2 regions of the Brevundimonas sp. EU05-FHT14B11 genome follow, and region 1 is predicted to be linked to the other one. Evidence: riboswitches for the same ligand, from Rfam matches in the RefSeq annotation. Region 1 holds a riboswitch; the other holds the start of a gene.
What was found. Region 1 has a riboswitch for cobalamin ahead of AC3WRV_RS01555 (TonB-dependent receptor plug domain-containing protein). Riboswitches for the same ligand answer to the same signal wherever they lie in the genome.
Positions count from the first base shown of each region.

Region 2: linked by a shared signal. The riboswitch ahead of metE (5-methyltetrahydropteroyltriglutamate--homocysteine S-methyltransferase) and the one ahead of AC3WRV_RS01555 (TonB-dependent receptor plug domain-containing protein) in region 1 are both predicted to bind cobalamin.

Region 1 is NZ_JBYTCY010000001.1:305,182-320,681, reverse strand. It holds gene AC3WRV_RS01580 (hypothetical protein) at 1-349, opposite strand, end outside; gene AC3WRV_RS01575 (translation initiation factor IF-2) at 430-891, opposite strand; gene AC3WRV_RS01570 (PQQ-dependent sugar dehydrogenase) at 1,069-2,349, shown strand; gene AC3WRV_RS01565 (argininosuccinate synthase) at 2,346-3,578, opposite strand; gene AC3WRV_RS01560 (aldo/keto reductase) at 3,912-4,808, shown strand; gene AC3WRV_RS01555 (TonB-dependent receptor plug domain-containing protein) at 4,792-6,627, opposite strand; cobalamin riboswitch at 6,792-6,933, opposite strand; gene mutS (DNA mismatch repair protein MutS) at 7,033-9,744, shown strand; gene glnD ([protein-PII] uridylyltransferase) at 9,741-12,419, shown strand; gene murJ (murein biosynthesis integral membrane protein MurJ) at 12,451-14,046, shown strand; gene trpS (tryptophan--tRNA ligase) at 14,190-15,239, shown strand; gene AC3WRV_RS01530 (GNAT family N-acetyltransferase) at 15,306-15,500, shown strand, end outside.
Region 2 is NZ_JBYTCY010000003.1:350,403-365,902, forward strand. It holds gene AC3WRV_RS14910 (acid phosphatase) at 1-78, shown strand, start outside; tRNA gene AC3WRV_RS14915 (tRNA-Arg) at 123-199, opposite strand; gene AC3WRV_RS14920 (helicase-related protein) at 497-2,992, shown strand; gene AC3WRV_RS14925 (MFS transporter) at 2,989-4,317, shown strand; gene AC3WRV_RS14930 (RNA-binding S4 domain-containing protein) at 4,314-4,595, shown strand; gene AC3WRV_RS14935 (YceI family protein) at 4,579-5,208, opposite strand; gene fdxA (ferredoxin FdxA) at 5,361-5,702, shown strand; gene AC3WRV_RS14945 (CarD family transcriptional regulator) at 6,017-6,559, shown strand; gene AC3WRV_RS14950 (hypothetical protein) at 6,684-7,505, shown strand; gene AC3WRV_RS14955 (glycosyltransferase) at 7,610-8,869, shown strand; gene AC3WRV_RS14960 (acyl-CoA thioesterase) at 8,823-9,563, opposite strand; gene metE (5-methyltetrahydropteroyltriglutamate--homocysteine S-methyltransferase) at 9,560-11,914, opposite strand; cobalamin riboswitch at 12,020-12,224, opposite strand; gene AC3WRV_RS14970 (DUF808 domain-containing protein) at 12,366-13,310, shown strand; gene AC3WRV_RS14975 (hypothetical protein) at 13,412-13,663, shown strand; gene AC3WRV_RS14980 (DUF3617 domain-containing protein) at 13,716-14,186, opposite strand; gene rpmB (50S ribosomal protein L28) at 14,386-14,685, shown strand; gene AC3WRV_RS14990 (MmcQ/YjbR family DNA-binding protein) at 14,769-15,107, shown strand; gene AC3WRV_RS14995 (M1 family metallopeptidase) at 15,181-15,500, shown strand, end outside.

The DNA of each region.
Region 1 (15,500 bases):
CTTCGGCGACGATGCCCTCGACGTCGATCTCGGCCAGGGCCGCGCCGGCGATGGCGCCGACGTGTTCCGAGATGGTGGCGGTGAAGGCGGAGACGTCCGGCTCATACTCGGCCCAGATCTGGGCGATGCGGATCTTCTTCTGCGCATCGGTCAGGCTGTCGTCATCGGAAACGGCCTCGGCGCGTTCGCCGTAGGCTTCCATGCGGGCCTCGAAGCGGTCGGCGGCGGCCTCGATGGCCGCCTCGGCGGCGTCCGACGAGGATCCGTTCGCGGTCTGCGGATCGGCCGCGAGCGCCGCCGACAACGGCAGGACGGCGAGGGCGGCGGCGAGGGAGAGGGCCTTGATCATCGAACGGCTCCGGGGAAGGGCAGGACCCGAAGGTCCGCCCAACCCCGTTCGAGCTCAAGTGAAATCGCCGTAACGCGTGCTTACTGAGCTGCGGCCGGGGCCGCCGGCGCCGCGGTCAGCGCCTGGGCGATGCCCGCGCGCATCTGCTCGGGAATGCTGCGGATCGCGGCCGGAGCGGCGTTGGCGGCGTTCACGATTTCGTCGCGCCGGGCCGCGTTCTCGGGCTTGTCGGCCATGGCGCGCAGGAAGGTCTCCAGGTCGGCGGCGAAGGCGTTAATTTCGGGCGCGTGACGGTCGATGATGGCGTTGGTCTCGGTCGCCTTGGTCGCGTTGTCCTTGGTGGTGTCCGACATCACCGCTTCCAGTTCTTCTCCGATCGCCTCCATGGAGGCCTGGAAGGCCTGGCCCTTGGCCTCCATGGCCGCTTCCTCGGGCGAGGGGGCGGGCGCGGCGGCGGCGGGCGGGGCCGGCGGCGCGGTCTGGGCCAGCACGGGGGTGGTGATGAGGGCGGTCGAGACGGCCAGGATCAGGCGCAGGGACATGGGTCTTCCATCGAAACTAAAGGGGCCGCGGCGGCCCGTCCGAGCCACCGTGGCGCATTTCCGTGTCGCTGACGAGACGGCTTTCGCGGCTCAGCTTCAGCCGCTCCGGTTTGGTGCTGGACCATTTTTTGGATTCAGGTCGATCCGACCTGAAGCAAAAATGGTCTAGGGTCGGCCATGCGCCGTTCGGCCCTGATCCTGTCCGCCCTGTTCGCCGTCGTCGCGGCCCCGCCCGTGGCCGGCCAGTCCGCCACGCGCGCCTATGCGGTTCAGGGCGACTGCGCAGGCCGGCCGGCGACCCTCGTCGGCATGGCGCAGGGCTATTGTCTCGGTCTCGTCTGGCAGCGCGCCGCCGATGGACCGCGCATGCCCCGGACCCTGTTCGAGCTCGACGACGGTGACTGGCTGGTCGCAGACCTCGGAACCTGGGACGCCGGGCGTGGCGCGCTGTGGCGGCTGTCGACGGCTTCGGGCCAACCGCGATGGACGCGTCTTCTGGCGGGGCTGTCCATGCCGCACACGATCGCGCGCGGTCCGGACGGACGTCTCTACGTCGCCGAGATGAGCCGGATATTCGCATTCGATCCCGCCCGTCCCGATCGTACGACCGCCGTGGTCGAGGGCCTGCCCGACAACCGGCTGCACGAGAACCGCCACCCCCTGTCGAGTTTCATCTTCGACGCCGATGGCGCGCTTCTGGTCAATGTCGGCGCGCCGTCCGATCGGTGCCTGGACGCCCAGGGCGCGCCGCGGCGGAACGCCGGCGGCCTGTGCGCCGAAGACGACGACCAGGCCATGGTGCGGCGCTACGCCTACCTCGGCGACGGCCGCTGGAGCGCGGACTGGACGCCCTGGGCGACCGGGCTGAGAAACTCCGTTGCGATGGCGAGGCACGCCTCGGGCGCGATCTACCAGGCCGAGAACTCCGTCGACCTGCCGACGCCGGACCGGCCGTTCGACGAGATCAACCGGCTGAGGCGGGGCGGCGACCACGGCTGGCCCTATTGCACCGACATGGCGACGGCGATGCCGGGCTGGACCGCGCGGCAGGCGCGCTGCGGGTCGCGGACCGCGCCCGTCTCGCTGCTGCCGCCCCACGCCGCGCCCTTGGCGATGCTCTACTACGACGGGGAGATGTTCCCCGAGCTGCGGGGCCGGATGCTGATGAGCTGGCACGGATACCGGCGGGCGGCGGGGCGGATCGTGGCGATCGAGACCGACGCGGAGGGCGCGCCGCGAACGGACGTGCGTGCGCGCTACGCCATCTATCCGCGCGGCTCACTGCCCTATCCGGCCGATGCGCCCGCGCCCCGGGGCCGGGTGCTGACGCCGGCCTGGAACGCGCAGGCCGGCCGTCATCCCATGGGGGCGCCGGTCGGTCTGGCGGTGGCGCGCGACGGCTCGATCTGGATCGCGGATGACCGCAACGCGGCCATCCTCCGGATCGCTCGACCCTAGCCCTGGCGCTTGTCGCGCTTGCCCAGCACGCGCAGGCGCAGGGCGTTCAGCTTGATGAAGCCCTCGGCGTCGTGGTGGTCATAGGCCTGGACGCCTTCCTCGAAGGTCACCAGGTCCTGGTCGTACAGGCTCAGGGGGCTTTCGCGGCCGATGATCGAGACATTGCCCTTGTAGAGCTTGACCCGGACCGTGCCGGTGACCTTGGCCTGCGAGTGGTCGATCGCGGCCTGCAGCATCTCGCGCTCGGGCGAGAACCAGAAGCCGTTGTAGATCAGGTGGGCGTATTTGACCGCCAGCTCGTCCTTCAGGTGCATCGCGCCGCGATCCAGGGTGATGGACTCGATGCCGCGGTGGGCGGCCAGCAGGATGGTGCCGCCGGGGGTCTCGTAGACACCGCGCGACTTCATGCCGACGAAGCGGTTCTCGACCAGGTCCAGACGGCCGACGCCGTTGTCGTGACCCAGTTCGTTCAGCTTGGTCAGGATCGTGGCCGGGGACATGGCCACGCCGTCGATGGAGACGGCGTCGCCCTTCTCGAAGCCGAGGGTGAAGATCGTCGCCTTATCGGGCGCGTCTTCCGGGGCGATGGTGCGCTGGTGGACGAACTCGGGCGCCTCGACGGCCGGGTCTTCCAGGACCTTACCCTCGGACGAGGAGTGCAGCAGGTTGGCGTCGACCGAGAACGGGGCTTCGCCGCGCTTGTCCTTGGAGATCGGGATCTGGTGTTTCTCGGCGAAGTCCAGCAGGGCCTCGCGGCTGCGGAACTCCCACTCGCGCCAGGGGGCGATGACGTGGATGTCCGGATCCAGGGCGTAGTAGCCCAGTTCGAAGCGGACCTGGTCGTTGCCCTTGCCGGTGGCGCCGTGACAGACGGCGTCGGCGCCGACCATCTTGGCGATCTCGATCTGGCGCTTGGCGATCAGCGGGCGCGCGATCGAGGTGCCCAGCAGGTACTGGCCCTCATAGACGGTGTTGGCGCGGAACATCGGGAAGACGAAGTCGCGCACGAACTCCTCGCGCAGGTCGTCGATGAAGATGTTCTCGGGCTTGATGCCCAGCTTCAGCGCCTTCTCGCGCGCCGGGCCCAGTTCCTCGCCCTGGCCCAGGTCCGCCGTGAAGGTGATGACCTCGGCGTTATACTCGGTCTGCAGCCACTTCAGGATGATCGAGGTGTCCAGGCCGCCCGAATAGGCCAGCACGACTTTCTTGGGAGCGGAGGACGACGACATGGGGCAGAATCCTTCGGCGAACGCGGGGAGGCGTTCCTCTTTGCGCGCGCTTAAAGGACCAGACGCCGCGCGATGCAAGGGCGGGATTGGGGCGGCGGCCCCGCTTTCACGTTGAGGCGGCTCCGGCGCGGTTTTCAAAGGCCACGCCTGAATGAGGTTTTCGCGAAATTTCCTGTGGATTTCAGGCCTGCCCTGGCGCGCGGGCAAGCCATACCGATAGGGATCAAGGGTTTGAATTAAGGCCGGTTTGCGGCCCTACCGGCGTTCGTTCGGTAAGATTCGGTCAAGGTCCTGGAAGGGCGGTCTTAAGCTTTCGCGCTGCAAGGTCCGGCAGTGATCCCGAACCGCGCCCCGTCTCCGGTCGAAAAGCTGGCTCTCGCCGTCGTGCACCAGCCTGAACGCGCCATGCCCGCGCCCGCCGGCGCGCGCGAGGAGGCCCTGCGGTTCCTGCTCCAGACCGCCGCCGACGCCGGCGTCACCGTGGTGGCGTCCAAGCCGGACGGCGATGGCGAGCGCTGGCTGGGTCAGGCCTGGCCCTTCCCGTCGCCCTTCAAGGTCACCGTGCGCACCGTCTCCATCGAGGAGGGCGTTGATCGGGTCGAGGCCCGCGCCCGCCGCTCTCTGGAGCGCATGGGCCTGCCGCGCGGCGACACCCTGCTGGCGTCGAACGCCACCGATCTGGTCGGGGCCGAGGGCCGCGCCCTGTGGGACCGGATGCAGTCGCTCAAGGATCGGGGCCTGTTCCGCCGCATCGGCTTCTGCGCCACCGTCGAGGACGGCCCGGCGCTGCTGGCCCGACGCTTCCAGCCGGACGTGGTCCAGCTGCCGTGCAGCCTCCTGGATCAGCGGGTCCACCGCTCAGGCGCCCTGGACGAGATCGCCGAGCTGGGCGCCGACATCCACCTGTCGTCGGTGTTCGCCGGGGGACTGCTGTTCATGAGCGGCGACGCCCTGCCGGCCGATATGGCGCATCACGCGCCGCAGCTGTCGCGCATCCGCCGCCGTCTCGCCGAGGCCCGCGTCGATCCGATGCAGGCGACGCTGGCCTATACCCTGGGTCTGCCGCAGGTCGCCGCCGTGGTGGCCAGCGCCGCCTCGGCCGCCGAACTGCGCGCCGTGGTGGCCGCCGCCCATGCGCCGGCGCCGGCGCTGGACTGGCAGAGCCTTCAGCTCGAGCACCCGGCCGCCGCAGCGGCCGGGCCTCGCGCGCGGATCAGTAGCGCAGCCTGATCCCGACGTAGCCGGAGCGACCCGGCTCGCCGTATCCCAGCACCTGTTGATAGTGCTTGTCGGCCAGGTTCTCGACCCGGGCCGTCAGCGTGACGTTGTCGGTCAGGACGTAGGCCGCGTTCAGGTTCGCCGTGACGAAACCTTCGCGCGTCGCGGCCGTGGCCGAGTTGGTGTCAGGCTCGTCGCCTTCGGCACGCACGGTCAGGGCGCCCGACAGGCGATCGCCGGTCCAGCCCAGGGTCGCCGAGCCCGCATGTTCCGGCACACGCGCCAACGCACGGCCGTTGCTCTCGTCCTTTGCGTCGGTCCAGGCGTAGGCCAGGCTCAGGTCGAAGCCGCCGCCCAGCAGGGCCCGGCCTTCCAGCTCGATCCCGTCCGTCGCCGTTTCGGCCAGGTTGATGTAGTAGCTGTCGAAGGTGACCGGATCGAAGAAGTAGGTGATCTGGTCCTCCACCGAGAGGTGGTAGGCGGTCGCCCGGCCTTCGATGCGGCCGTCAGCCGATCGCCAGCCGATGGCGGCCTCAAAGCCTTCCGCCTTTTCCGGACGCAGGGTCGGGAAGGGGATCGACGAGAAGCAGAAGTCGCAAACCGCCTGGCTGACCGACGGAGCCTTGAAGCCCGTGCCGTAGGCGCCCGACAGGGTGAAGCCGTAACCGAAGTCCCACGCCGCCGAGACGCGCCCGGTGGTCCTGGAGCCGAAGTCGTCAGTGTCGTCGAAGCGCAGGCCGCCGGTGACGCTGAGGGCGTCGGTGACCTGATAGCGGCCCGTGCCGAAGACCGAGGTGGTTCCCAGATCGACCTTGGCGCCCGTCGAGATGCTGCCTTCGCTCTCTTCGCGCTCGGCGCCGAAGGCGTAGGTGGCGGCGCCGGTCTCGCCGTTGGCCTGCCAGCGGTAGGCCTGGCGGTCGGCTTCAAAGACCGAACCGAAGGCGCTGAAGGTCTCGCGCTCGATGTTCGAGGCCGAGACGCTGAACTGGTGGTCCAGGCCGAAGGCTTCGACGCCGGCGCGGGTGAAGCCCGACCATTGCTCGGATTCCGAACGGTCGGCGTTGTCCGAGACCGGGAAGCCGTTATCGAGGTCAGCCTCGCTCCGCGACCAGCGGGCCGAGCTCTCCAGCTTCACCGTCGGGGACACGGCGTAGCGGCCGCGAACGCCCACGGTGGTGTTTTCGAAGCCGTCGGCCTCAGGATTGCCGTTGGCCTCATCGGCGACGGAGACGCCGTCGGTGGTGAAGCGCGAGACATAGCCGCCCAGCGCCCAGGTCTCATTGGCCACGCCGCCGGCGAGGCGGCCGCGCACAGTGCCGAAGCTGCCGGCCTCGGCCTCGGCGCGAACATCGTCGATTTCCTTGGTGGTGAAGGCGATCACGCCGCCGATGGCGTCGGAACCCCACAGCGAGGACTGCGGGCCGGACAGGACCTCGATGCGCTCGATGTCGCCCAGGTCGAAGCCCGAGAAATCATAGGCGCCGTTGGGCTCGGCCGCGTCGTTGACCGGCGCGCCGTCCACGAGGACCAGGGTCTTGCCGGGGGTGGCGCCCCGCATGCGGACCTGGGCGACGCCGCCTAAGGCGCCTGAGCGGGTCACCGACAGGCCGGGAACGTCGGACAGGATGTCGGCGGCGAAGACGGCGCCCCGCTGTTCGATGGTCCGGCTGTCGATCACGCGGGCGCCGGGCGTGTCGGCGACGATGGAGGGAATGCGGGTGGCGGTGACCACGATCTCGGGCAGGGAATCGTCCTGCGCCTCCTGGGCGAAGGCGGGACCGGCGAAGGCCGCGGCCATGGCCGCGGTGGAAAGCAGAATGGAGCGCTTCATGAGCGAAAACCCCGTACAGGCCCCGCGAATGCGCGCGAGAGGCCTCATGTGAGCGAACCGATCCGCCGAACCCGAAGGTCCGGACGGCGCAAGATCGGGTCGCTGCGACGGAAGTCCCCGCGCCTCTGCCTGGTCCCGGACAGCGGCGAGCGACGGTGGCGGCCAGGTCTCCTGGCTTGCGGGTCGACAATCGAAGCCCTCGCCTTCCCGGCCCGAAGGCCAGTGGCGCCGGAGCGAGCTCCGGGCGGACAGCGATCTCGCCGCCTACAGTTGCGGGCACAGCCACGGTTTCGCACCGTGTTCCCTTAACCGCCGACGCGGCTTGTCGCAGTGCAGCGACGCTTGTGCAAGGAATGCGGATCGCGCTTGAGACGGCTGCTCCGATCCGTCACCCTGACGACACGCATGAACGCTCCCCTCGCTCACTCGCCGCACGCCGACGCCGTCCCGTCCCTGGAGGGCGCGACGCCGTTCATGGCCCAGTATCTGACGGCCAAGGCCGGACAGCCGGACGCCATCCTGTTCTTCCGCATGGGCGACTTCTACGAGCTGTTCTTCAAGGACGCCGAGATCGCCGCCGCGGCGCTGGGCATCACCCTGACCAAGCGGGGCAAGCACAACGGCGACGACATCCCCATGGCCGGGGTGCCGGTGCATGCGCTGGACGGCTATCTGGCGCGGCTGATCCGGCAGGGCTTCAAGGCGGCCATCTGCGAACAGCTGGAAGATCCGGCCGAGGCCAAGAAGCGCGGCGGCAAGGCGGTGGTGCACCGCGGCGTCGTGCGGGTGGTCACACCGGGCACCCTGACCGAGGATTCGCTGCTGGACGCGCGCGGCGCCAACCGGCTGGCCGCCGTGGCGGTGCGCAAGGGCCGGGCGGCCGTGGCCGTGGTCGAGCTGTCGGCCGGGGCGGTGGATGTGGTGGCCTGTTCGCTGGAGGACCTGGGCGCGACCCTGTCGTCCTTCCGGCCGTCCGAAGTGCTGGTCCCCGATCGCCTGTTCTCGGACGAGGCGACCAAGGACGCGCTGAACGGGTCCGGCGGCGTGGTCCAGGCCCTGCCGCAGGCGCTGGCCGAGCCGGTCGGCGCCAAGGCCAGGGTCGAGCGCCTGTACGGCGTGGCCTCGCTGGACGGTTTCGGCGCCTTCGAGGAGGCGGAGGTCTCGGCCCTGGGCCTGATCGCCGCCTATCTGGAGACGACCCAGGCCGGCAAGATCCCGGCCCTGACCCCGCCGCGCCGCACCGGCGACACCGGCTTCCTCGCCATCGATCCGGCGACGCGTCTCAGCCTTGAAATCGACCGGACCCAGCGCGGCGAGCGCGAGGGTTCGTTGCTGGCCTCGATCGACCGCACGGTGACCTCGGGCGGCGCCCGGGCTCTGGCCGAGCGGGTGGCGCGTCCGCTGCGCGATCCCGTCGCCATCAATCATGGACTCGATGCGGTCGAATGGCTGCTGGAGCGCCGCGATCTGCGCCGCGATCTGCGCGACGGGCTGAAGGCCTCTTCGGACGTGGCCCGCGCGGTGTCGCGGCTCGTGCTGGGCCGGGGCGGGCCGCGCGATCTGGCCGGCATCCGCAACGGTTTGTCGATCGCCGAGGGGATCGCCGGCCTGTTCCCGCCGGTGGCCGATCCCCTGACCGGTCCGCCGCCCCGCATCGCATCCTGCGTCGACCGTCTGACCCTGACGCCCGACCTGGGCCGCCTGCTGGTCGATCTGGCCGAGGGGCTGGTCGCCGAGCCGCCGCATCTGGCGCGCGACGGCGGCTTCGTGAACCCCGACTTCCGCCCCGAGCTGGACGAGGCGCGCCGCCTGCGCGACGACAGCCGCCGGGTTGTGGCCGATCTGGAGGCCCGCGCGGTCGCGGAGTCCGGCGTGGCCTTCAAGATCAAGCACAACGCCGTTCTGGGCTATTTCCTGGAGACCAGCGCCAAGGCCGCCGAACCCCTGCTGCGCCCCACTGGCGAAAGCCCCTTCATCCATCGCCAGACCCTGGCCAACCAGGTCCGCTTCACCACCGTCGAACTGTCCGAGCTGGACGCCAAGATCAGCCAGGCCGGCCACCGGTCGCTGGCCATCGAGGGCGAGACCTTCGAGATCTGGCGGCGCACGGTCCAGTCCCTGGCCCAGCCGCTCCAGGCCGTGGCCGAAGCGCTCGCCGAGCTCGACACCCACGCCGCCCTGGCGGAATGGGCGCAGGAGGTCGGGGCGGTGCGGCCGCACGTCGATGATACCCTCTGCTTCGAGGTCGCCGCCGGGCGTCACCCGGTGGTCGAGGCGGCGGTCAAGGCGGCGGGTGATCCTTATACGCCAAACGACTGCCGGCTTGACGGTTCGGGCGCGGCCGGCGCCCGACTGTCGATCGTCACCGGGCCGAACATGGCCGGTAAATCGACCTTCCTGCGCCAGAACGCCCTCCTGGTGGTGCTGGCCCAGGCCGGGGCGTTCGTGCCCGCGAAATCGATGCGGCTGGGCGTGGTCGACCGGTTGTTCAGCCGGGTCGGAGCGGGCGACGATCTGGCGCGCGGCCGGTCCACCTTCATGATGGAGATGGTCGAGACCGCCGCCATCCTGACCCAGGCCACCGAGCGCAGCTTCGTGGTGTTGGACGAGATCGGCCGCGGCACCGCCACCTACGACGGCCTGGCCATCGCCTGGGCCACGACCGAGGCGCTGCACGATCGCAACCGCGCCCGCACCCTGTTCGCCACCCACTATCACGAGCTGGCGGTGCTGGAGACGCGGCTGGCCCACGTCTGCAACCTGTCCATGCGGGCCAAGGAGTGGAACGGCGAGCTGGTCTTCCTGCACGAGGCCGCGCCGGGCGCCGCCGACCGCTCCTACGGCGTGCAGGTGGCCAGGCTGGCCGGCGTGCCGGGACCGGTCGTCGCCCGCGCCCGCGAGGTGCTGGACCGGCTGGAAGGCGAGAAGACCGCCGGCGCCAATCTCACCGACCTGCCCCTGTTCGCCATGGCCGAGCCGGCCGCGCCCGAACCGGCCCGGCCTTCGATGGTCGAGGACGCGCTGAAGGGCATCGAGCCCGACGAGCTGAGCCCGCGCGAGGCGCTGGAGGCCCTGTATCGCCTCAAGGGTTTAGCCAAAGGGCCGGCAGGCCGGTGAACCAGACCCTCGACGCGCGGCTGGCGGAAACGGCCGGGGCGTCCGATGTGCGTCGGGCCGTGGCGGCGATCCTGCGCGAGAGCTGGGACGCGGGTCGGGCGAAGGCGGCCCGGCGGCTGGAGGCGGGGGGCGAGGGCGTCGAGGTGGCGCGGCTCTACGCCGCCGCCGCCGACGACATGCTGACCGCCCTGTGGCGCTTCACCACCGATGTCCTCTATCCGGCCCCGAATCCCACCGAGGCTGAGCGGCTGAGCCTGATCGCCGTGGGCGGCTACGGACGCGGCGTGATGGCGCCCTTCTCGGACCTGGACCTGCTGTTCCTGCGCCCGTGGAAGTCGATTCCGCGCACCGAACAGGTGATCGAATTCATGCTCTACGTCCTGTGGGACCTGGGCGTGAAGGTCGGGCAGGCGGCGCGGTCGGTCGATGACTCGCTGGCGCTGGCCCGAACCGACATGATGGTCCGCACCACCCTGCTGGAGGCCCGCCCCCTGGCCGGGGACGAGAAGCTGGCGGACGACTTCATCGCCCGCTTCCAGGCCTTCGTGGCCAAGGCCGATCCCCGCCCCTTCATCGCCGCCAAGCTGGAGGAGCGGAACGTCCGCCACCAGAAGACCGGCGCGGTGCGCTATCGGGTCGAGCCCAACGTCAAGGACGGCAAGGGCGGCCTGCGCGACCTCAACACCCTGTTCTGGATCGCCCGTTCGCTGGCGCCGGACAGCCCGCTGGGTGCGCGGGTCATGGACGATCTGCTGACCTCGCGGGAACGCCGGACGTTCGAAGAGTCCTTCGACTTCCTGTGGCGCACTCGGGCGCATCTGCACCTGCTGGCGGGTCGGGCCGAGGAAAAGCTGACCTTCGACCTGCAGCCCGAGGTGGCCCGCCGGATGGGCTGGCAAGGACGGGGCGACGAGCCGGCGGTGGAGCGGTTCATGCGCCGCTACTTCATCGTGGCGCGGGACGTGGGCGCCCTGACCCGGGCCATGTCGGCCAAGCTGGAGGCGCGCCATCAGAAGCCGACGATGAGCCTGTCGCGGCTGATCCCGGGCCGGAAACGCAATCTGGGCGTCGAGGGCTTCGTCGAAGTCTCGGGCCGCCTGTCGGTGACGGGGCCCGAGGTCTTCGCTGAGGACCCGACCAAGCTGCTGACCCTGTTCCGCACTGCCGACGAGCATGACCTGGACCTGCACCCCGACGCCTTTTCGGCGGTGACGCGGTCGCTGTCGCTGGTCACGCCGTCGCTGCGCCGCGACGCCGAGGCGACCCGCGCCTTCCTCGACATCCTGACGGGGCAGCGGCCCTATCGCGTGCTGACGCTGATGAACGAGACAGGCCTGCTGGGCCGCTTCCTGCCCGAATGGGGGCGGATCGTCGGCCAGACCCAGTTCAACATGTACCACGCCTATACGGTCGACGAGCACACGCTGCAGGCCATCGGCATCATCAACGACATCTGGCGCGGCAAGCTTCAGGCCGAACATCCGACGGCCACCGAGATCGTCCACCGCATCGACGACTTCGAGGCCCTGATGCTGGCCATGCTGCTGCACGATGTGGGCAAGGGCGGCGACCGGGGGCAGCTGGAGGATGGGGCCATCGCCGCGCGGCGCGCCTGCGACCGGCTGGGCATCGATCCGCGCCGGACCGAGTTCGTGGTCTGGCTGGTGCGCCATCACCTGGCCCTCAGCGACTACGCCCAGAAGCGCGACGTGTCCGATCCCGCGACGGTGCGAGCCTTCGCCGGGCTGGTCGGCGATCCCGAACGGCTGCGGACCCTGCTGGTGCTGACCGTGGCCGACATCCGCGCCGTGGGGCCGGGGGTGTGGAACGGCTGGAAAGGCCAGCTGATGCGCGACCTGTATCAGCGCACCGAGGGCGTGTTCCGGGGCGAGGACGTGACCCGCGCCGACCCGCTGGCCGACTTCCCCGATCTGGTCGCCCGCGCCGGAGCCTCGGGCGCGGCGGCGAGCATCGTCGCCGAGCGCAAGAACGACGAGGGCAGCGAGCCCCTGGCCGCAGCGCGCGTCGCCGTGGCGGCCAAGGACCGGCCGGGTCTGTTCGCCGATCTGGCGGCGGCGCTGGCGGCGGGCGGGGCGGACGTGGTCGGGGCCCGGGTGGCCACCGCCGAGGACGGCACGGCGCTGGATGTGTTCGAACTGCAGGACGGATCGGGCGCCCCCTATGGCCAGGCCGAGCCGCGCCGGCTGACCCGGCTGGTGGCGGCGCTGGAAAGCGCGGCCCGGGGCGACCGGTCCGCCCCTCCGCCCGAGCCGCAGCCCAATCCGCGCCGCGCCGCCTTCGATGTGCGGCCAGTGGTGCTGATCGATCTGGACGAAAGCCCCGACGCGGCGGTGATCGAATTGTCGGGCGCCGACCGTCCCGGCCTGCTGGCCGAACTGTCGCGCATGCTGACCGACCACGGCCTGTCGATCCGCTCGGCCCATATCGCCGGCTTCGGCGAGCGGGCGGTGGACAGCTTCTACGTCACCGACGCGAGGGGCGGACGTCCCAGGCCGGGCGCCAAGCTGGAGCAGCTGCGGGCCGAGCTCGAGGCCGTGCTGGACCGCCGCGACGCCAACGGCCGCTCGGTTTCCGCGCCGGTCCGCGCCAGCCTGCGCGACGTCTCCGAATTCGACCGGAAACGGCCCGTATCGCCCCGTCCTGAAGCACGCTAATCCAGCAGCTCCCGCCGCCCTTGAGTTCCCGATGAGCCTCGCCCGCAACACCCTGGTGCAAGCGACCCTGACCCTGGGCAGCCGCCTTCTGGGCTTCGCCCGCGATCTGGTCCTGTCGGCCCGCTTCGGCCAAGGGCCGATGATGGACGCCTTCACCACGGCGTTGATGCTGCCCAACATGTTCCGGCGCCTGTTCGCCGAGGGCGCCTTCGCCCAGGCCTTCGTGCCGATCTACGGCGGGGTGCGCGAGCGCGAGGGCGAGGAGGCGGCCGCCGTCACGGCCTCCGAGGCGCTCAGCTTCATGTTCGCCGTCGTCGCCGGCTTCTGCATCCTGCTGCAGGTGCTGATGCCGTGGATCATGCCGGTGCTGCTGTTGGCCTGGAAGGACGATTCCGGGGTCATGTGGGCCGCCGTCACCGCCGCCCAGCTGACCATGCCCTATCTGGCCTGCATGACCATCGCCTCGCTGCTGTCGGGCGTGCTCAACACCAGCGGCCGGTTCGCCCTGTCCGCCGGGGTGCCGGTGTTCCTGAACCTGTGCACCCTCGTGCCGCTTCTGGCGCCCAGCCTGATCCCGATGAGCCAGCCGAACATCCTGCTGGCGGTCAGCGCGGCGGTCACGGTCTCGGGCGTGCTTCAGGCGGGTTTGCTGTGGTGGGGCGTGCGCCGGCTCGGCGTGCGGCTGAAGCTGTCGTGGCCGCGCCTGACCGCCGGGGTGAAGAAGACCCTGGCCCTGGCCATTCCCGGCGTCCTCGCGGGCGGCGCGCTGCAGATCAATTCGGTCGTCAGCCAGTTCCTGACCGGCTCGAACGAGGGCGCCCGGTCGGTGCTGTACAACGCGGACCGTCTGTACCAGCTGCCGCTGGGCCTTGTCGGCGTGGCCATCGGCCTGGCGCTGGTGCCCCGGCTGACCCGGGCCTTCGTCACCGGAGACCACGAGGGCGGCCGCCGCACGCTGGATGACGGCATCACCCTGTCGATGGCCTTCACCCTGCCGGCCGCCGTGGCCCTGTTCGTCATCCCCTTCTTCATCATCGACGCCACCGTGACGCGCGGCGCCTTCACCAGCGCCGACGCGGCCCGCACCGCCGATGTGCTGCGCCAGTTCGCCTGGGGCGTGCCGGCCTTCGTGCTGGCCAAGGTCCTGACCCCGCCCTTCTTCGCCCGCCAAGACACGCGTCGGCCGATGATCTTCGCCGTCACCTCGGTGGGGATCACCGTCGTGGTCGGCACGGGTCTGTTCTTCCTGCTTCAGTCCATGGGCGCCGACGGCGTGCTGGGGCTGGCGATCGCCACCAGCCTGTCGGCCTGGGTCAACGTCGCCCTGCTGGGCGGGACCCTGATCCGGGAGAAGGCGTGGCGCGCAACCACTCCCTTCCTGTCGCGCCTGTCGCGGGTGCTGCTGGCCAGCGCCGTCATGGCGGCGGGCCTGCTGGCGGCGGGGATCGGCTATGAGATCCTGAGCCGCGTCTTCCTCGCCAAGGAGGTCGCCGTGGTGGTCGTCTGCGCCCTCGGCGCGGTGGTCTACGGGGTCTGCCTGATCGCCTTCCGGGCTGTCAGCCTGTCCGAACTGAAGGCGGTGCTGCGCCGCGAGCCGGGAGCCTCCATCTCGTCCGGTCTGGACTGACCGCCAGCGAGACGATAAGCGCGATGAAATGACGATTTCAGGACAGACCTTCACCGTCCGCCGATGGCGCGGCTGATCTTCTCCGGCGCCTTCCCGCGCGCGCTGCCGCGCGCCTGATCCAGATTTCCTCCCGAGTACCGACCATGACCGATTCCACCCCGGCCCAGACCGTTCCGGCCTATGACGGCCCGCGCCGCATCCTGTCCGGCATCCAGGCCTCCGGCGCCCTGCACCTGGGCAACTACCTCGGCGCCCTGAAGCGCTTCACACAATTGCAGGACACGGGCGCGCCCTGCTTCCTTTTCGTGGCCGATCTGCACGCCATCACCGTGTGGCAGGACCCGGCCCTGCTGACCGCCCAGACGCGCGAGATCGCCGCCGCCTATCTGGCCTCGGGCCTCGATCCGTCGAAGTCCGTGATCTTCCCGCAGTCGGCCGTGCGCGCCCATTCCGAGTTGGCCTGGATCTTCAACTGCGTCGCCCGCCTCGGCTGGCTGGACCGCATGACCCAGTTCAAGGAGAAGTCGGGCAAGCACAAGGAGCGCTCGAGCGTCGGCCTGTACACCTATCCGGTGCTGCAGGCGGCCGACATCCTGCTCTATAAGGCCACCGAGGTGCCGACCGGCGAGGACCAGAAGCAGCACCTGGAACTGACCCGCGACATCGCCGCCAAGTTCAACAACGACTTCGGCGTCCCGGGCTATTTCCCCCTGCCCGAGCCCCTGACCCAGGGTCCGGCGCCGCGGGTGATGAGCCTGCGCGACGGGGCGGCCAAGATGTCCAAGTCCGATCCGTCGGACGCCTCGCGCATCAACCTCACCGATGACGCCGACACCATCGTGGCCAAGATCCGCCGCGCCAAGACCGACCCCGACGCCCTGCCGGAAGCGGTCGAGGGGCTGGAGGGCCGCGCCGAGGCCAAGAACCTGGTGACCATCTACGCCGCCCTGGCCGACGAGACCCGGGAGCAGGTTCTGCGCGAATGGGGCGGCAAGGGCTTCGGCGCCTTCAAGCCGGCCCTGGCCGAGCTGGCCGTGGCCTCCATGGCCCCCGTCACCGCCGAGATGCGCCGCCTGATGGCCGACACGGCCGAGATCGACCGCGTCCTCAAGGACGGCGCCGAACGCGCTTCGGCCATCGCCGATCCGGTGGTGGACGAGGTCAAGAAGATCGTGGGCTTCTGGCGGGCGTGACGGCGATTTCCAGACCCCGCGTCCCGCGGGGTCTGGCGAATGTCGCCGGGGCGACTAGGTAGGGGCATGTCCTCGAACCATCCGCTCGACCGCGCCGTCTGGAACGCCCTGTCCACCCGTCAGGCGCCGCTCTCGATCCGTGAGGGCGGGGTGATGCGGTTCGATCCGGCCTACGCCCTGTTCGCCGCCGCCGGGCCGGACGCGAGGGCCGACGACTGGGTCGCCCTGGCCCGTGAAACCGGCCGGGTAGCCCTGTTCGAG
Region 2 (15,500 bases), on a different contig from region 1:
AAGGCCGACCCCGAGTTCCAGGCCGACTTCACCATCGCCGCTGAAGAACTGGCTGAAGCTCGCCGCACCGGTCGCTGAGCGCGCCATGACGCTCCGCGGACGGGACAGTTCGACAATGGGTTTGGCGACCCCGGCAGGACTCCAACCTGCGACCTCGGCTTTAGGAAAGCCTTGCTCTATGCAGCTGAGCTACGGGGCCATGGCCGGGTGAACTACCGGAGCGCAAAGCGTGACGGAAGCGGGGCGGCGGGGATTTCTTCCCGTCGCCCCTTTTTCTTGCCCGCCCCGGCGCGAGCCGCCTCAAAATGATTGTGGTTAATCGCCCTTAAGATACAATATCTTGTAGGGAACAAACCCCGAATCGGGCCGTGTCGGTGATTCGGTCCTGATTCGTTTCGCCCCTGTTCCGCTGAGGGACAGCGTGACGTTTACGCCGGTCCCGAAGACGAGACTTCCGCTTGAGGAACCGTGCGGGACACGCCACCTTTCACCTGAGATGAGTGACCGCGGCACAGGCAAGGCCCCCTCGCGCGTGACGGCGATCCTGGGGCCCACGAACACCGGCAAGACCCACCTGGCGGTCGAGCGGATGCTGGGTCACGCCTCGGGCATGATCGGCCTGCCGCTGCGTCTGCTGGCGCGCGAGATCTATGACCGGATCGTCGCCCGGCGCGGGGCCGCCGCCGTGGCCCTGATCACGGGGGAAGAGAAGATCATCCCCGCCCGGCCGCACTATTTCGTCTGTACCGTCGAGGCCATGCCGCTGGAGCGGACGGTCGAGTTCCTGGCCGTGGACGAGATCCAGCTGGTCGCCGACCCGGAGCGCGGCCACGTCTTCACCCAGCGGCTGCTGCACGCCCGGGGGCGCGAGGAGACCATGTTCCTGGGGGCCGGGACCATGGCGCCGCTGATGCGGGCGCTCGTCCCCGACGTGGAGATCGTGGCCCGCGACCGGCTGTCGACCCTCAGCTACGCCGGCTCCAAGAAGCTGACCCGCCTGCCCCGACGCAGCGCCATCGTCGCCTTCTCGACCGACCAGGTGTACGCCATCGCCGAGCTGATCCGGCGTCAGCGCGGCGGGGCGGCGGTGGTGATGGGCAGCCTGTCGCCCCGCACCCGCAACGCCCAGGTCGAACTGTTCCAGTCGGGCGAGGTCGACTTCCTGGTCGCCACGGACGCCATCGGGATGGGGCTGAACATGGACGTCGACCATGTCGCCTTCGCCGGCCTGAGGAAGTTCGACGGCCGCCGCACCCGCTGGCTGCACGCCAATGAGATCGGCCAGATCGCAGGCCGCGCCGGCCGCCACCTGCGAGACGGCGCCTTCGGCGTCACGGGCGAGGCGCTGGAGCTGGACCCCGACCTGGTCGAACAGGTGGTCGAGCATCGCTTCGATCCGGTCCAGGGCGCCGAGTGGCGCAACGCCCGGCTGGACTTCGACACCCTGAACGACCTGCTGCGCTCGCTGACGGTGACGCCCAACACCTTCGGCCTGAATCTCACCGCCCCGGCGCTGGACGAGACCCTGCTGCGCCGGCTGATCAAGGACGAGGAGGTGGCCCGCATCGGCCGCTCGCGCGGGGCCATCATGCGCCTGTGGGAGGCGTGCCAGCTGCCGGACTTCCAGAAGACCACGCTGGATGAGCACGGGCGGCTGGCCAAGGACATCTTCCAGGCCCTGACCGGCAAGCGGGGACGCCTGACCGAGGACTGGATCGCGCCGCGCTTCGCCGAACTGGACCGCGACGACGGCCAGATCGATCAATTGTCGGCCCGGCTCTCGGGCGTGCGCACGCTCAGCTACATCGCCAACCGCCCCGACTGGTTGGACCAGGCCCAGGGCTGGCGCGACCGGACCAAGGCGCTGGAGGAGCGGCTCAGCGACGTCCTGCACGAACGGTTGACCGCCCGCTTCGTGGACCGGCGCACCACCGCCCTGATGCAGGCGCTGAATGTGCGCGGCGATGCGGTGGCCGAGGTCGAGGACACCGGCGAGGTCATCGTCGAAGGCCATTCGGTCGGCCGCCTGTCGGGCGTCGACTTCCAGATCGACAAGGGCTCCTCGGCGCTCGAAGACCGCGCCCTACGCCACGCGGCCCGGCAGGCGGTGACGCCCGAGATCGCCCGGCGCCTAGGGAAGCTGGCGGCCGAACCGGACGAAGCCTTCTCGGTCACCCCCGACGGGGCGGTCCTGTGGCGCGGAGTGCAGGCGGGCGTGATCACCGGCGGCGAACCGTTCACGCCGAAAGTCCGATTGCTGGGCGACCTCGGCGCCGTCGCCGCGCGCGAACGGGCGGCCAAGCGGCTGGAGGCCTGGCTGGCGGGCGAGGCCGGGCGCGCCCTGCGTCCCCTGCGCCGGCTGAAGACGGCCATCGAGAACGGCGCGTTGAAGGGCCTGCCGCGCGGGGTCGCCTACCGGCTGGTCGAGGCCGGCGGGATCATCGACCGGCGCGAGGTCGAACGTGATCTGGCCGCCCTCAGCCAGGCCGAGCGCCGCACGCTCAAGGAATTCGGTATCCGGGTGGGAGCCCATTCCGTCTGGCAACCCGCCCTGCTCAAAGACCGCGCCCGGATCACGGCCCAGGCCTTCGTGGCCCGCGAGCCGTTCCGCCCGAAGCCGGCGGGGCTCAGCGTCCTGCCCGACCCGCCGCCGTCTCCCCGCCTGCTGTCCGCCTTCGGCCTGCGCGCCGTCGGTCGCTTCGCCGCGCCGGTGGAGCTGCTGGAGGCCCTGCCTGAAAGACGGGCGGGCGGTGAACTCCGGCTGTCCGACAAGACCCTGCGTGATCTCGGCGTCACGGCCGACGAAGCCCGGGCGCTGCTGGCCGCGCTCAGGACCACCCGCGCCCGGCAACCCGACCGTCTGGACAAGGCCGTCAAGCCGATCAAGGATTCGCCCTTCGCCGCCCTGTCGGCCCTGACCGCGCCGCCCCCGGCGCCAGCGACCGCAAGGCCCGCCCGCCCACGCCGCCGCCGGACGAAAGAGGCCCGATGACGCCCTTTCATCATGTGCTCGCCAACAACGCCCTGGCCAGCATCACCAACTACACCGTGTGGTTCGCGCTCACCTTCTGGGTCTACATCAAGACGCAATCCGTCTTCGCCACCGGCATGATCGCCGGCCTGTATCTGGTGCTGACCGCCGCCTTCGCCCTGTGGTTCGGCAGCCTGGTCGACCATCATCGCAAGAAGCGGGTCATGCTGGGCTCCAGCATCGCTTCGCTGGTCTTCTACGCCGTCGCCTTCATGGCCTACGCCCTGGCGCCGGAGCAGGCGCTGGCCGACGTCGGGGGCGCGCCCCTGTGGCTGCTGATCGGCCTGATCATGCTGGGCGTCATCGCCGGCAATATCCGCGGCATCGCCCTGCCGACCTTGGTCACCGTCCTGATCCCCGAGGATCGCCGCGACAAGGCCAACGGACTGGTCGGCATGGTCAGCGGCGTCGGCATCCTGACCACCTCGGTGATCAGCGGCTTCCTTGTCGCCTGGGGCGGGCTGACAGCCACCCTGGCCTTCGGCCTGATCGGGACGGCCGTCGCCTTCGCCCACCTGCTGACGGTCCGGCTGGACGAGCCCGCGCCGACCGTGGAACCCGGAGGCGAACCCCGGTTGAGGAAGGTCGATCTGCGCGGGACGCTGCGGATCATCGGCGCGGTGCCGGGCCTGTTCGCCCTGATCCTGTTCGCGACCTTCAACAACTTCCTGGGCGGGGTCTTCATGGCCCTTATGGACGCCTACGGCCTGTCGCTGATGAAGGTTCAACACTGGGGCCTGCTGTGGGGCGCGGTCTCGGTCGCCTTCATCCTCAGCGGGATCGTCATCTCGCGAACCGGCCTGGGTCAGAACCCGTTGCGGACCCTGATGCTGGTCAACCTGATCGCCTGGTGCACGGCGGCGGTCTTCACCCTGCAGCCGTGGATCCTGCTGCTGGCGGTCGGCTGTTTCATCTGGATGTTCGTGGGGCCCTTCGCCGAGGCGGCCGAACAGACCACCCTGCAGAAGGTCGTGCCCTATGAGCGTCAGGGCCGGGTGTTCGGCTTCGCCCAGTCCGTGGAGATGTCCGCCGCGCCCCTGACCGCCTTCCTGATCGGACCGCTGACCCAGTTCGTGGTCATCCCCTTCATGACCGACGGCGCCGGCGCGGACGCCATCGGCGACTGGTTCGGCCGGGGGCCGGACAGGGGCATCGCCCTGGTCTTCACCATCGCGGGCGTGGCCGGCGTCCTGATGACCGTCCTGGCCTTCAACTCGACCTACTACCGGCGGCTTTCCGCGGCCTACGCCCGCACCCCGGATCCGGAATCCGGCGCGGCCGAATGAGCGAAACGGGCTGCCGCATCGATGTCTGGCTATGGCGTGCGCGGTTCGCGAAGACGCGGACGCAGGCCGCGGCGCTGGTGGACAAGGGCGCGATCCGGCTGACCCATCAGGGACGCCAGGTGCGCCTCGACAAGCCCGGCCGCACCGTCCACGTCGGCGACCGGCTGGTCTTCGCCCTCGGCGGACGGCTGATCGATCTGGAGGTGACCGGTCTGGGCGAGCGGCGCGGGCCCGCCGAGGAAGCCCGCGCCCTGTATGCGCCTATCGCTGAAGGGTGAACTCGCCCTCGATGTGCAGCTTCACCTCGTCGCCCAGGCCCATCTGGGTTCCGTAGGTGATGCCGAACTCCGAGCGCTTGATGGTCGCCTCGCCGTCGAAACCGGTCCGGTAGGCGTTGCCCATCGACGGGCCGGCCTGGTTGAACTCGACCTCCATCGTCACCGGACGGGTCACGCCGCGCAGGGTCAGGTCGCCGACCACGGTCGCTTCGTTGGCGTCGTCGGCGTCGACCGTCACCGAGCGCGAGACGAAGGTCGCGGTCGGATGGTTGGCGGTGTCGAAGAAGTCCGCCGTCTGCAGGTGGCCGTTCAGGCCCGCATTGCCCGAGGCCACGTCCGTCAGCGGTATGGTCGCCGTCAGGGTCGAGGCCGACGGATTGGCGGGGTCCAGCTTCAGCTCGGCCTGCACGTTCACGAACTGGCCGGTGTAGGTCGAGAAGCCCAGGTGGCTGACCGACCAGGTGATCTTGCCGTGGTCGGAATCCAGCTTGTAGGCGCCCGCGCTGACTTCGGCGGGAACGCGGGTCAGGGCGGACTGGGCGACCACGCCCCCCGCGGTCAGAAGGGCGACGGCGGCGACGCTGGAGGCGATGTAGCGGAACGGTGAGCGCATGGAGGGAGACCTGTGAGAAACTGCAATCGGATTAGATACAAATAGCCGGATAGCCCAGCTACGCAACCCCGAGAGGTCTGCTGCTGTTGACACCTGAGGCCCGCGGGGTCATCTGCGCCTCCCGCGCCCAACTGAACGCCCCGCCTCACCCCATGACCTACATCGTCACCGACGCCTGCGTGCGCTGCAAGTTCATGGACTGCGTCGAGGTGTGTCCGGTCGACTGCTTCTATGAGGGCGAGAATTTCCTCGTCATCGCCCCGGACGAATGCATCGACTGCGGCGTCTGCGAGCCGGAATGCCCGGTCGACGCCATCGTCCCGGACACCGAGGACGAACCGGACGGCAAATGGCTTCAGGTCAACGCCGAGTACGCCAAGGTCTGGCCGAACATCACGGTCAAGGGCGAGCCGCCGGCGGACAAGGAACAGTTCGAGCGCGAGACCGGCAAGTTCGAGAAGTATTTCTCGCCCAACCCCGGCAAGGGCAGCTGAGACTAGTCCCGCGCGCTGCCCTGATCCGGAGAGGATTTCCAGCCTTCTCCACACTGACGCTGTGGACGTTTTGAAATTCCGCAGATTTGTGATAGGTTCCTGTCATTGGGTCGGGCGGTATGCGATTTCTTCGCGCCGCCCGCGTTTGCGACAGAATCCCGTCCACGAAGACGGGATCGGCCAGAGGTTGGGTGATCCGTTTCCGCATTTGACGACTAGAAAGACATCACCGACGGGCGTGTTTCCGGCGGCTGTTTATCTATTGTCCTTGCGCCTTCGCCTCTCCCTCCCGCTGAAGCCGGGAAAGGAATGACATGACGAGCAAAACCGGTCTGGAATTCAAGGTAGGCGATGCGGTGGTCTATCCGGCGCACGGCGTCGGCAAGGTCGCGGCCGTCGAGACCCAGGAAATCGCTGGCATGTCGCTGGAGGTCTACGTCGTGACCTTCGACCACGAGAAGATGACCCTGCGCGTTCCGACCAAGAAGGCCAAGACCGCCGGCCTGCGCTCGCTGGCCGCCGACGACGTGGTCACCAAGGCGCTGACGACCCTCAAGGGCCGCGCCCGCGTGAAGCGCACCATGTGGTCGCGTCGCGCCCAGGAATACGAAGCCAAGATCAACTCGGGCGACCTGATCTCGATCGCCGAAGTGGTTCGCGACCTGCACCGCGCCGACAGCCAGCCGGAACAGTCCTATTCGGAGCGTCAGCTCTATGAATCGGCCCTGGACCGCATGGCCCGTGAAGTCGCCGCGGCCAACAAGATCGACAAGGACGCCGCCGTCGAACTGCTCGGCAAGTCGCTGAGCGCCAAGAAGGCCATCGTCGCGGCGACCGCCGAGGCCGAAGCCGCCTGATCGACGCGCATCGCTGGAATACGAAAGGCCCGGGAGCGATCCCGGGCCTTTTTGTTTGCCCTGTCTTGCGCGGACCGGCGGGCCCGACAAGACTCCCGGCGAGCGCGGAAGGTCGGGAGAGTTCATGGCGTTGCAACCGTTCGGCTATCCGTTCGAGATCCTGTCGCCCCTCTCGCCGGACGAGGCCAAGGCCCGCATTCGCCGCCGGGCGAAGGGCTGGTTCGAACAGAAGAACGGCGCCCGCGGCTGGATCCTCGGCTCCCTGGTCTGCCTGTGGTGGACGGGCATAACCCGAGGCCCCATGCTCATCGGCTGGATTTCCTCCGACCCCTCGGGCGCCCGGATCACCGGCCGCGCGGGCTCCGACCTGAACGGAGTCATTGGCGTGACCCTGATCGGCGTAGCCTTCCTGTTCGTCCCGCTCGTGGCGCTTCTCACTGGACGGGATGCAACCGAAGCCCTGCGGTCTATCCCGTTCATGGCCGCGATCTTCATCCCCCTGTGGCTGTTGGGCGTCTGGCTGCGGAACGCGATGCATGTTGAGGCCGACCCTCTGGTCCGCTTCCTGCGCAATGCGACGGGGCCGTCCAGGCGAACGCCGTCTGCAACCGCTCCGCTCCGGACGCTGACCCTGATCGTCAACGAGACGACGCGGACCGGTGTGATCTCCGCGGCCGAGTTGCAGGAGGCGCTTTCCGAAACCGGCCCGAACGACATCCTGATCCTTGAGGCCGCCCCCGAGGACTACATCCAGACCCGCTGGACCGACGGCGGCTTCACGCTCGAGCGCCGCGACGGCGGCGCGGATCGCCACTTCCGCGCGGAGACGGAAGGCGGCCTGACAGTTCTGGAATTCGAGGACATCCTGGGAGCGTTCACGGCCTGGGCGGAGGGGACCCGACTTCCGGCTGTGTTGAAGTGGAAGGCGCTTCGGTTGCCCGACTGACCGTCCAGTTGGACTGGAAGTGGGCACGAAACAGTTTCGTTCAAGGCTTGGCGCGCCGGCTTTTATGCGCAGAGTCCGGAACCCTCGGAATGGAGGGTGACCGAATGCGTATTCTGCTGACGACCTATGGATCGCGCGGCGACGTCGAGCCGATGGCGGCGCTGGCCGCGGCGCTTCAGGCGCAAGGCGCGGAAGCGGTGGTCTGCGCCCCGCCCGATCAGGAGTTCATCGACCTGCTGGCCCGCGCCGGCGTGCCGTTCGTCCCGGCCTTCATGGGTATCCGCGACTGGATCGCCGTCGCCGGCAAGCCGCCGGTGGACCTGCCCAAACGCGCGGCCGAAATGGCCTTCGCCCAGCTGGGCGCGATCTCCAGGGCGGCCGAGGGTTGCGACCTGATCGTGGCGACCGGCCTGATGCCGTCCTGCGCGGCCTCGCAGGCCGTGGCCGAGCAGAAGGGCGCGGCCTACGCCCACGTCTCCTTCTGCCCCCTGATCCTGCCGTCCGAGCATCACGCCCCCTTCCCCTATCCCGGCCATCCCCACCCGCCGGAGGTGACCGATAACCGCGCGCTGTGGGACCTCAACATCGGCGTCATGAACGCGCTGTTCGGCGAGGCGGTGAACGGTCTGCGCGCCTCCGTCGGCCTGTCGCCGACCGACAATGTCCGCGACCAGGTCTTCTCTGATCGCCCGCTCCTGGCCTCGGACCCGGCCCTGTGGCCCTGGGCGCCGACCGACCTGTGCGCCGCCGTCCAGACCGGCGCCTGGATCCTGCCGGACCCGCGCCCGCTGCCGGAGGGGCTGGACGACTTTCTCGAGGCCGGCGCGCCGCCTGTCTATGTCGGCTTCGGCAGCATGAGCATGGCCGCCTCGCAGGACGCGGCGCGGGCCGCCGTCACCGCCGCCCGCGCCCATGGCCGCCGCGTCGTTCTGGCCGGCGGCTGGGCCGGCTTCGCCCTGCCCGACGACGGAGCTGACTGTTTCCGGGTCGGCGACATCAATCAGCAGGCCCTCTTCTCCCGCGTCGCCGCCGTCATCCACCACGGCGGGGCGGGCACCACGACCGCCGCCGCCCGCGCCGGAGCGCCGCAGGTCATCGTCCCCCAGCTCGTCGATCAGCCCTACTGGGCCGCCCGGGTCGCCGGCCTGGGCGTCGGCGTGGCGCACGAGGGCCCAACGCCCACGGTCGAGACGCTGACGGCGGCGTTGGACGCGGCGCTGCGGCCCGAAACGACAGCGCGGGCTGCGGCGCTCGCAGGCGAAGTCCGGAGAGACGGGGCCGCCGCGGCGGCGCAATGGCTTCTGGACCGCCTGAGCCTCAGGACACCGGCGTCGGTATCCCCGTCCGGTCGACGGCGACCATGATGAACTCCGCCGTGGCCGAGTGGCGCCGGTCGCCGCTCACCAGCCCCTCGGCCCACAGCTGAACCTCGACGGCCAGCGAGCTGCGCCCCGTCATCTTCACCCGCGAGACCAGTTCGATCATGTCGCCGCCGTCGATGGGGGCCTTGAAGTCGATGCGGTTGGTGGCGGCCATCACCACCACGGCGCGGGCGGACCGCGTCGCGGTGACGAACGCCGCCTTGCCCATCAGCTTCAGGGCGTCGCCGCCGAACAGGGTGCCGTAGTGGTTGGTCGTGCCGGGGAACACCATTTCCACCGTTCGCAGCCAGCCATCGGCCTCCTCCGCCTCGTCCTGGACCGGCGACAGCGGCGTCTCGTCTCCGTCGCTGCGCAGGGCGACCATGTTGAACAGGCCGCGCGTGCACAGCCGCCGCTCGCCGGTCAGCAGGGCCTCGGCGTGAAGCTCGACCTCCACGCCCAGCGACGACCGGCCCGTGCGCACGACCCGGCCCGTGGCCTCCGCCATCTCCCCGATGCGGGCGGGGGCGGCGAAGTCGATCCGCTCGCACCCGGCCGTCACCACCGCCCGCCGCGCGTGGCGGCTGGCGGCCAGGAAGGCGACCTTGTCCAGGTGCGCCAGCCCGACGCCCCCGAACAGGGTGCCGTGGTGGTTGGCGTCCCCGGGGAACACCATGTCGATCAGGCGAACGGTCATGCCCGCACCGCTTTCGCCGCCGCCACCATGTTGCGCAGGGCGGCCTCGGTCTCGGGCCACTGGCGGGTCTTCAGCCCGCAGTCCGGATTCACCCACAGCTGGCCGACGGGCAGCTTGGCGGCCGCGGCCTTCAGCAGGGCCGTCATCTCCTCCACCGCCGGCACGCGCGGCGAATGGATGTCGTAGACGCCCGGCCCGATCCCGGCCGGATAGCGATAGCCGGAGAAGGCGTCGAGCAGCTCCATCTTCGAGCGCGAGGTCTCGATGGAGATGACGTCGGCGTCCATGGCGCCGATCGACCGGATGATGTCGTTGAACTCTGAATAGCACATGTGGGTGTGGATCTGGGTCTCGTCCCGCACCCCCGAGGCGGCGATGCGGAAGCCCTCGACCGCCCAGTCCAGATAGGCCTGCCAGTCGGCGCGGCGCAGCGGCAGGCCCTCGCGCAAAGCGGCCTCGTCGATCTGGATGATGGGGGCGCCGGCGGTCTCCAGGTCGACCACCTCGTCCCGGATCGCGAAGGCGATCTGGCGGCAGGTCTCGCTGCGCGGCTGGTCGTCGCGCACGAAGGACCAGTTCAGGATCGTCACAGGACCGGTCAGCATCCCCTTCATCGGCCGCTCGGTCAGGGACTGGGCGTAGCGCCACCACTCCACCGTCATGGCCTTCGGCCGCGACACGTCGCCGTAGAGGATCGGCGGGCGGACGCAGCGCGAGCCGTAGGACTGCACCCACGCCGCCTTGGTGAAGACGAAGCCCGACAGCTGCTCCCCGAAATACTGGACCATGTCGTTGCGCTCGAACTCGCCGTGGACCAGCACGTCCAGACCGGCCTCCTCCTGCCATCTGACCGTGCGGGCGGTCTCCTCGCGCAGGAACTGTTCGTAGGCCCCGTCGTCGAGGACGCCCTTGCCGTGGTCGGCGCGGGCCTTTCGAACCTCGGGGGTCTGGGGGAAGGAGCCGATGGTGGTCGTCGGCCAGTCGGGCAGGCCCAGCCGGGCGTCCTGCAGCAGGCGGCGCACCTCGAACGAGGCCGTGCGCCGGCTCAGGTCGGGGTCGCGCTCGGCGGCCCGGGCCTGCACCGCCGCATCGTTGATGCGCCGCGAGACCCGGCGCGAAGCCACCGAGGCGGTCGAGGCGTCCAGGGTCTCACGCACCGCGTCGCGCCCCTCGTTCAGGGCCTTCGCCAGCGTCGCCAGCTCGGCGATCTTCTGCACCGCGAAGGCCAGCCAGTCCTTCACCTCGGCGTCCAGCGCGGTCTCGCGCTCCAGATCGATCGGGGTGTGCAACAGGCTGCATGAGGGGGCGATGATCACCTGACGGCCCGCCGCGACCACCGGTTCGATCCGGTCCAGCACGGCGTTCAGGTCGGCCTTCCAGACGTTGCGCCCGTCCAGCACCCCCAGCGACAGGACAAGGTCCGGCCGCGCGCCCGCGACGACGGCGTCCAGCTGCTCCGGCGCGCGGACCAGGTCGACGTGCAGGCCGTGCACCGGCAGGGTCAGCACCGTTTCCAGATTGTCGCCGATCGCGCCGAACCAGGTCGTCAGCATCAGCTTGATCGGCGGGGTCACATCGCTCAGCACGGCGTAGGCATGGGCGTAGGCCTCGCGCGCCGTGTCGCTCAGGTCAGTGACCAGGCAGGGCTCGTCGATCTGCACCCAGGTCGCCCCCGCCCGCGCCAACGACCGCAGCACCTCCGCGTAGACCGGTAGCAGCCTGGGCAGCAGGGTCAGCGGGTCGAAGCCCGCGTCGTTCGCCGCCGCGCCGCTCGAGACGGCCCGCGCCTTGCCCAGCAGCAGATAGCTGACCGGTCCCAGCAGCACGGGCCGGGTCTCGATCCCCTGCTCCTTCGCCTCCAGATACTCGTGCAACGCCTTGGTCGAACCCAGCCGGAAGGCCTGGTCCGCCGTGAACTCGGGCACCAGGTAGTGGTAGTTGGTGTCGAACCACTTGGTCATCTCGGCGGCGGGAACTCCGTCGCCGCCGTGCGAATGGCCGTGGGCGCAGACGGTCTCGCCGTCACCCTGCGACCCGCGCGCCATGGCGAAATAGGTCTCCAGCCCGACCCGCTCGCCGGTCCAGCCGTAGATGTCCGGCACGGCGCCGACCATGGCGGTCGCGTCCAGCACATGGTCGTAGAGCGAGAAGTCATTGGACGGGACGATATCGGCGCCCAGATCGCGCTGGCGCCGCCAGGCCTGGCCGCGCAGCTCGGCGGCGGCGGCCAGCAGGGCCTTGTCGTCGATCCGGCCGGACCAATGCTGCTCAAGCGCGGTCTTGAGTTCGCGCTTCGGGCCGATGCGGGGAAAGCCGAGGGTGGCGACCTGGACGGGGAGACGGGCGGTCATGATGCGAAGCCTTTGCTGGTGGCAAGGCTTCGGGCAGGGACGCGCGAACGCCCGCGCGGAAACGGTCCGGCGGCGCACAGGCGACCTGACCGGACACCCCGCCGGAGGACGTTATCTGTCGGGGCAGGTCTCCTGGCTCACGGGTCACGGCTTCGGGTCCGGCCTTCCCGGGAGCGAACCCCCAGTGACACGTGATGAACCTTCGGCTCGCCGCTTACAGTTGCGGGGGCAGCGCCGGCGTCGCACCGGCTTCCCTCTTAGCTCCGCGCCGCCCGAAGACGACGCGCAGACCACGACAGGCGCTACAATGCCGGGCGTCGGGGCAAAGTCAAGAAACATATAAGGATATCCTTATGTGTTTTTGGACGCCGCATCGGAAGGCGCCCGGATCGACACGCGCCCTCGCCTGCCGTACCCCTGCGGCCTCCCCTTCTCACCTGTGACCGCGCCCATGCCCTCCGGACTTATCGCCCTGCTCGACGATGTGGCGGGGATCGCCAAGCTTGCGGCGGCGTCGATCGACGATGTCGGCGCCGCGGCGGGCAAGGCCGGGGTCAAGGCGGCGGGGGTCGTGGTCGACGACGCGGCGGTCACGCCGAAATACGTCACCGGCCTGTCGCCTAGCCGCGAGCTGCCGATCATCGGCAAGATCGCCATCGGCTCGATCCGCAACAAGCTGCTGCTGATCCTGCCCGTCGCCCTGTTGCTGACCGCCTTCGCGCCGTGGGCCATCACGCCGCTGCTGATGTGCGGCGGGGCCTACCTCTGTTTCGAGGGGGCCGAAAAGCTGATGGAGATGTTCGGCGGCGGCCATGGCGAAGATGCGCCCGTCGAGGGCGACGCCGCCCATCTGGAGGCCACGACCGTCGCGGGCGCCGTGCGCACCGACCTGATCCTGTCGGCCGAGATCATGACCATCGCGCTGAACGACGTCTCGGACGCCCCGCTGTGGACCCAGGCTGGAGTGCTGATCGTCGTCGGCCTGGGCATGACCGTGATCGTCTATGGCGCGGTCGGGCTGATCGTGAAGATGGACGACATCGGCCTGCACATGGCCGAGCGCCCGTCGCGCTTCAGCAGGACCGTCGGCCGCTGGCTGGTCAAGGGCATGCCCATCGTCATGTCGTCCCTGTCCGTGATCGGCACCGCCGCCATGCTGTGGGTCGGCGGCGGCATCCTGCTTCACGGAACGCACACCCTGGGGCTGGACTGGCCCGCCGTGCCGGTCGAGCAGCTGGCCCATACGGTCGCCCATGCGCTGGGCCCGATCGGCGGCCTCGCCGGCTGGCTGACCACCGCCCTGATCTCGGCGGTGATCGGGGTCGTCGTCGGCGCCGTGATCGCGGTCGTGTTGCACCAGATCCTGAAGCTGAAGCCCGGCGCCGCCACACACTAGCTTCTCCAAACACGCGAACGTTATCCATTCACCTTATTTGGGGTTGTACAGGCGCGTCGCCGTTTGCCCCAATGCGGACCTTCACCAAAGGAGGGTCTGCTATGAAGCTCATCAAGTCTCTGGCGCTCGCGGCGGCGGTCGCCGTCGCCGGTATCGCCGGCGCGGCCTCGGCCGTGCCCCCGGGGCTCATGTACCAGAAGACCTATTACAGCGACGCCACCCTGACGACGGTGGTGGGCATCCAGGTCGACCGGTGCGTCAACGGCAACGTCGGCTCCGGCCCGCTGGCCGGTTCGAAGTCGGACTTCGTCGTCGCGGAAGCCGTCGGCTCCTGCCCGGGCGGCTACTGGTAGGCCCGCGGGCGGCCCCCCGCCGTCATCGACGGCGGGAGGTCCTCCTCCGGGATCAGAAGTATTCGGCGTCGGCCGGGCAGGTCGCCGCCAGACGGCGGGCGGTGATCGAGGCCGGCAGGTAGGGCGTGCCGCGCGCCAGCTGGGCCCCGCCGCGGAAGGTGAAGCTTTCCTGCGTATAGGTGCCGTTCAGGCGCACATTCACCCGGCGGTTCTTGTGGTCGGTGCAGACGCCCTCGAAGCGCGCATTGCCGTTGCCGACCTGACGCACCGGATAGGTGCAGCGCCAGCGGCGCGTCGACAGGCCGCCGAAGAACCGGTTGATCTCGCTGGGGCGGACGCATTTCTGCTGGGTGTCGCGCGACCCCACCGCGCTGGTCGTATACTCCCAGTAGCCGGGCAGGACGGTGTCCCCGCCGGTCTGCGCCGCCATGGCCGCCTGCGGGGTCGCGGGCGCGGCCAGGAACAGGGCGCCGATGATCGCGGGCACGGCGACGGCGGCGGCTCGGGTCAGGACGGTCTTCATCTCGTGGCCCCTCAGGCGATTGGTCCGTTATGACTAGAAGGGATATATGGCCGGAATTGAACGGCGGCTGAACGGCCCCACGCCTTGACGCCCGGCAGACTCTTCCTCTATACGCCCCACCTCTCGCGCGGGATGTCGTCCCGCGCGCACCTGTTTCATGCGTCTGCACGCTTCGCGGACGGCTCCGAAGGATAGTCAGATGTCGCGTCGTTGCGAACTCACCGGTATCGGCCCGATGGTCGGCCACAGCGTGAGCCACTCGAACATCAAGACCAAGCGCCGGTTCCTGCCGTCGCTGAAGGCGGTCAAGGTCAGCTCGGACGCTCTGGGCCAGACCTTCTCGCTGCGTATCTCGAACGCCGCCCTGCGCACCCTCGACTACAAGGGCGGCCTGGACGCCTTCATCGTCAAGGCTCGCGACGAGCAGCTGTCGATCGCCGCCCAGCGCATCAAGCGCCAGATCAAGGCCAAGCTGGCTGAACAAGCCGCCGCCGCCTGATCCGCGACGACCATCACGTTTGAAGGGGCCGGTGGAAACACCGGCCCTTTTGCTTTGCGCGAAAGGCGGCGCATCCTGCGCCCATGACCCGCGACGAGATGTTCGCCTACGCCCTGACCCAGCCGGGGGCCGAGGATTCGACCCTGCACGGCGGGCGTTGCGTACGGGTGCGCGGCCACTGGATCGTCAACGAAGGGCGCGAGCCGGACGCCCTGGCCCTGGCGCTGGACCTCGGCACGGTGGACTTCCTCAAGGAGACCGAGCCAGGGACCTATTTCCAGACCCCGCACTATGAGGGTTGGCCGGCGGTGCTGGTGCGCTACGCCGCGGCCGACGACGACCGGCTGCGCGAACAGATCGACAAGGCCTGGGCCCGGCGGGCGACCCGGGCCCAGCGCAAGGCGCGCGGACTGGAGGCTTGAAGCCAGACCTTGGCGGTTGCGTGACGGTCGCCGCCCCGCCAGTCTGCCCGCCTGTTCGCCGGGGAGTCACGCCATGTCCGCATCCATCCGCCGCGCCGCCCTGCTGGGCGCCTCGCTTCTGGCCCTGACCGCCGCACCCGCCCTGGCGCAGGATGCCGCCACGCCGGAGATCACCCGCGAATCCACCGATTTCACCCTGGGCACCGATCAGCCCCGCACGCCGGAACAGCTGGCCATGCGCATCGACCGGGCGGACCTGTCGATCAAGGTCATCCCCGACGACAAGGCCATCGACGCCGTCGCCGTGCTGGAGATCACCGCCACCGCCCCGCTGGAGGCCGTGGTGCTGGAGCTGGACACCCTGCTGACCGTCTCGTCGGTCCAGATCGACGG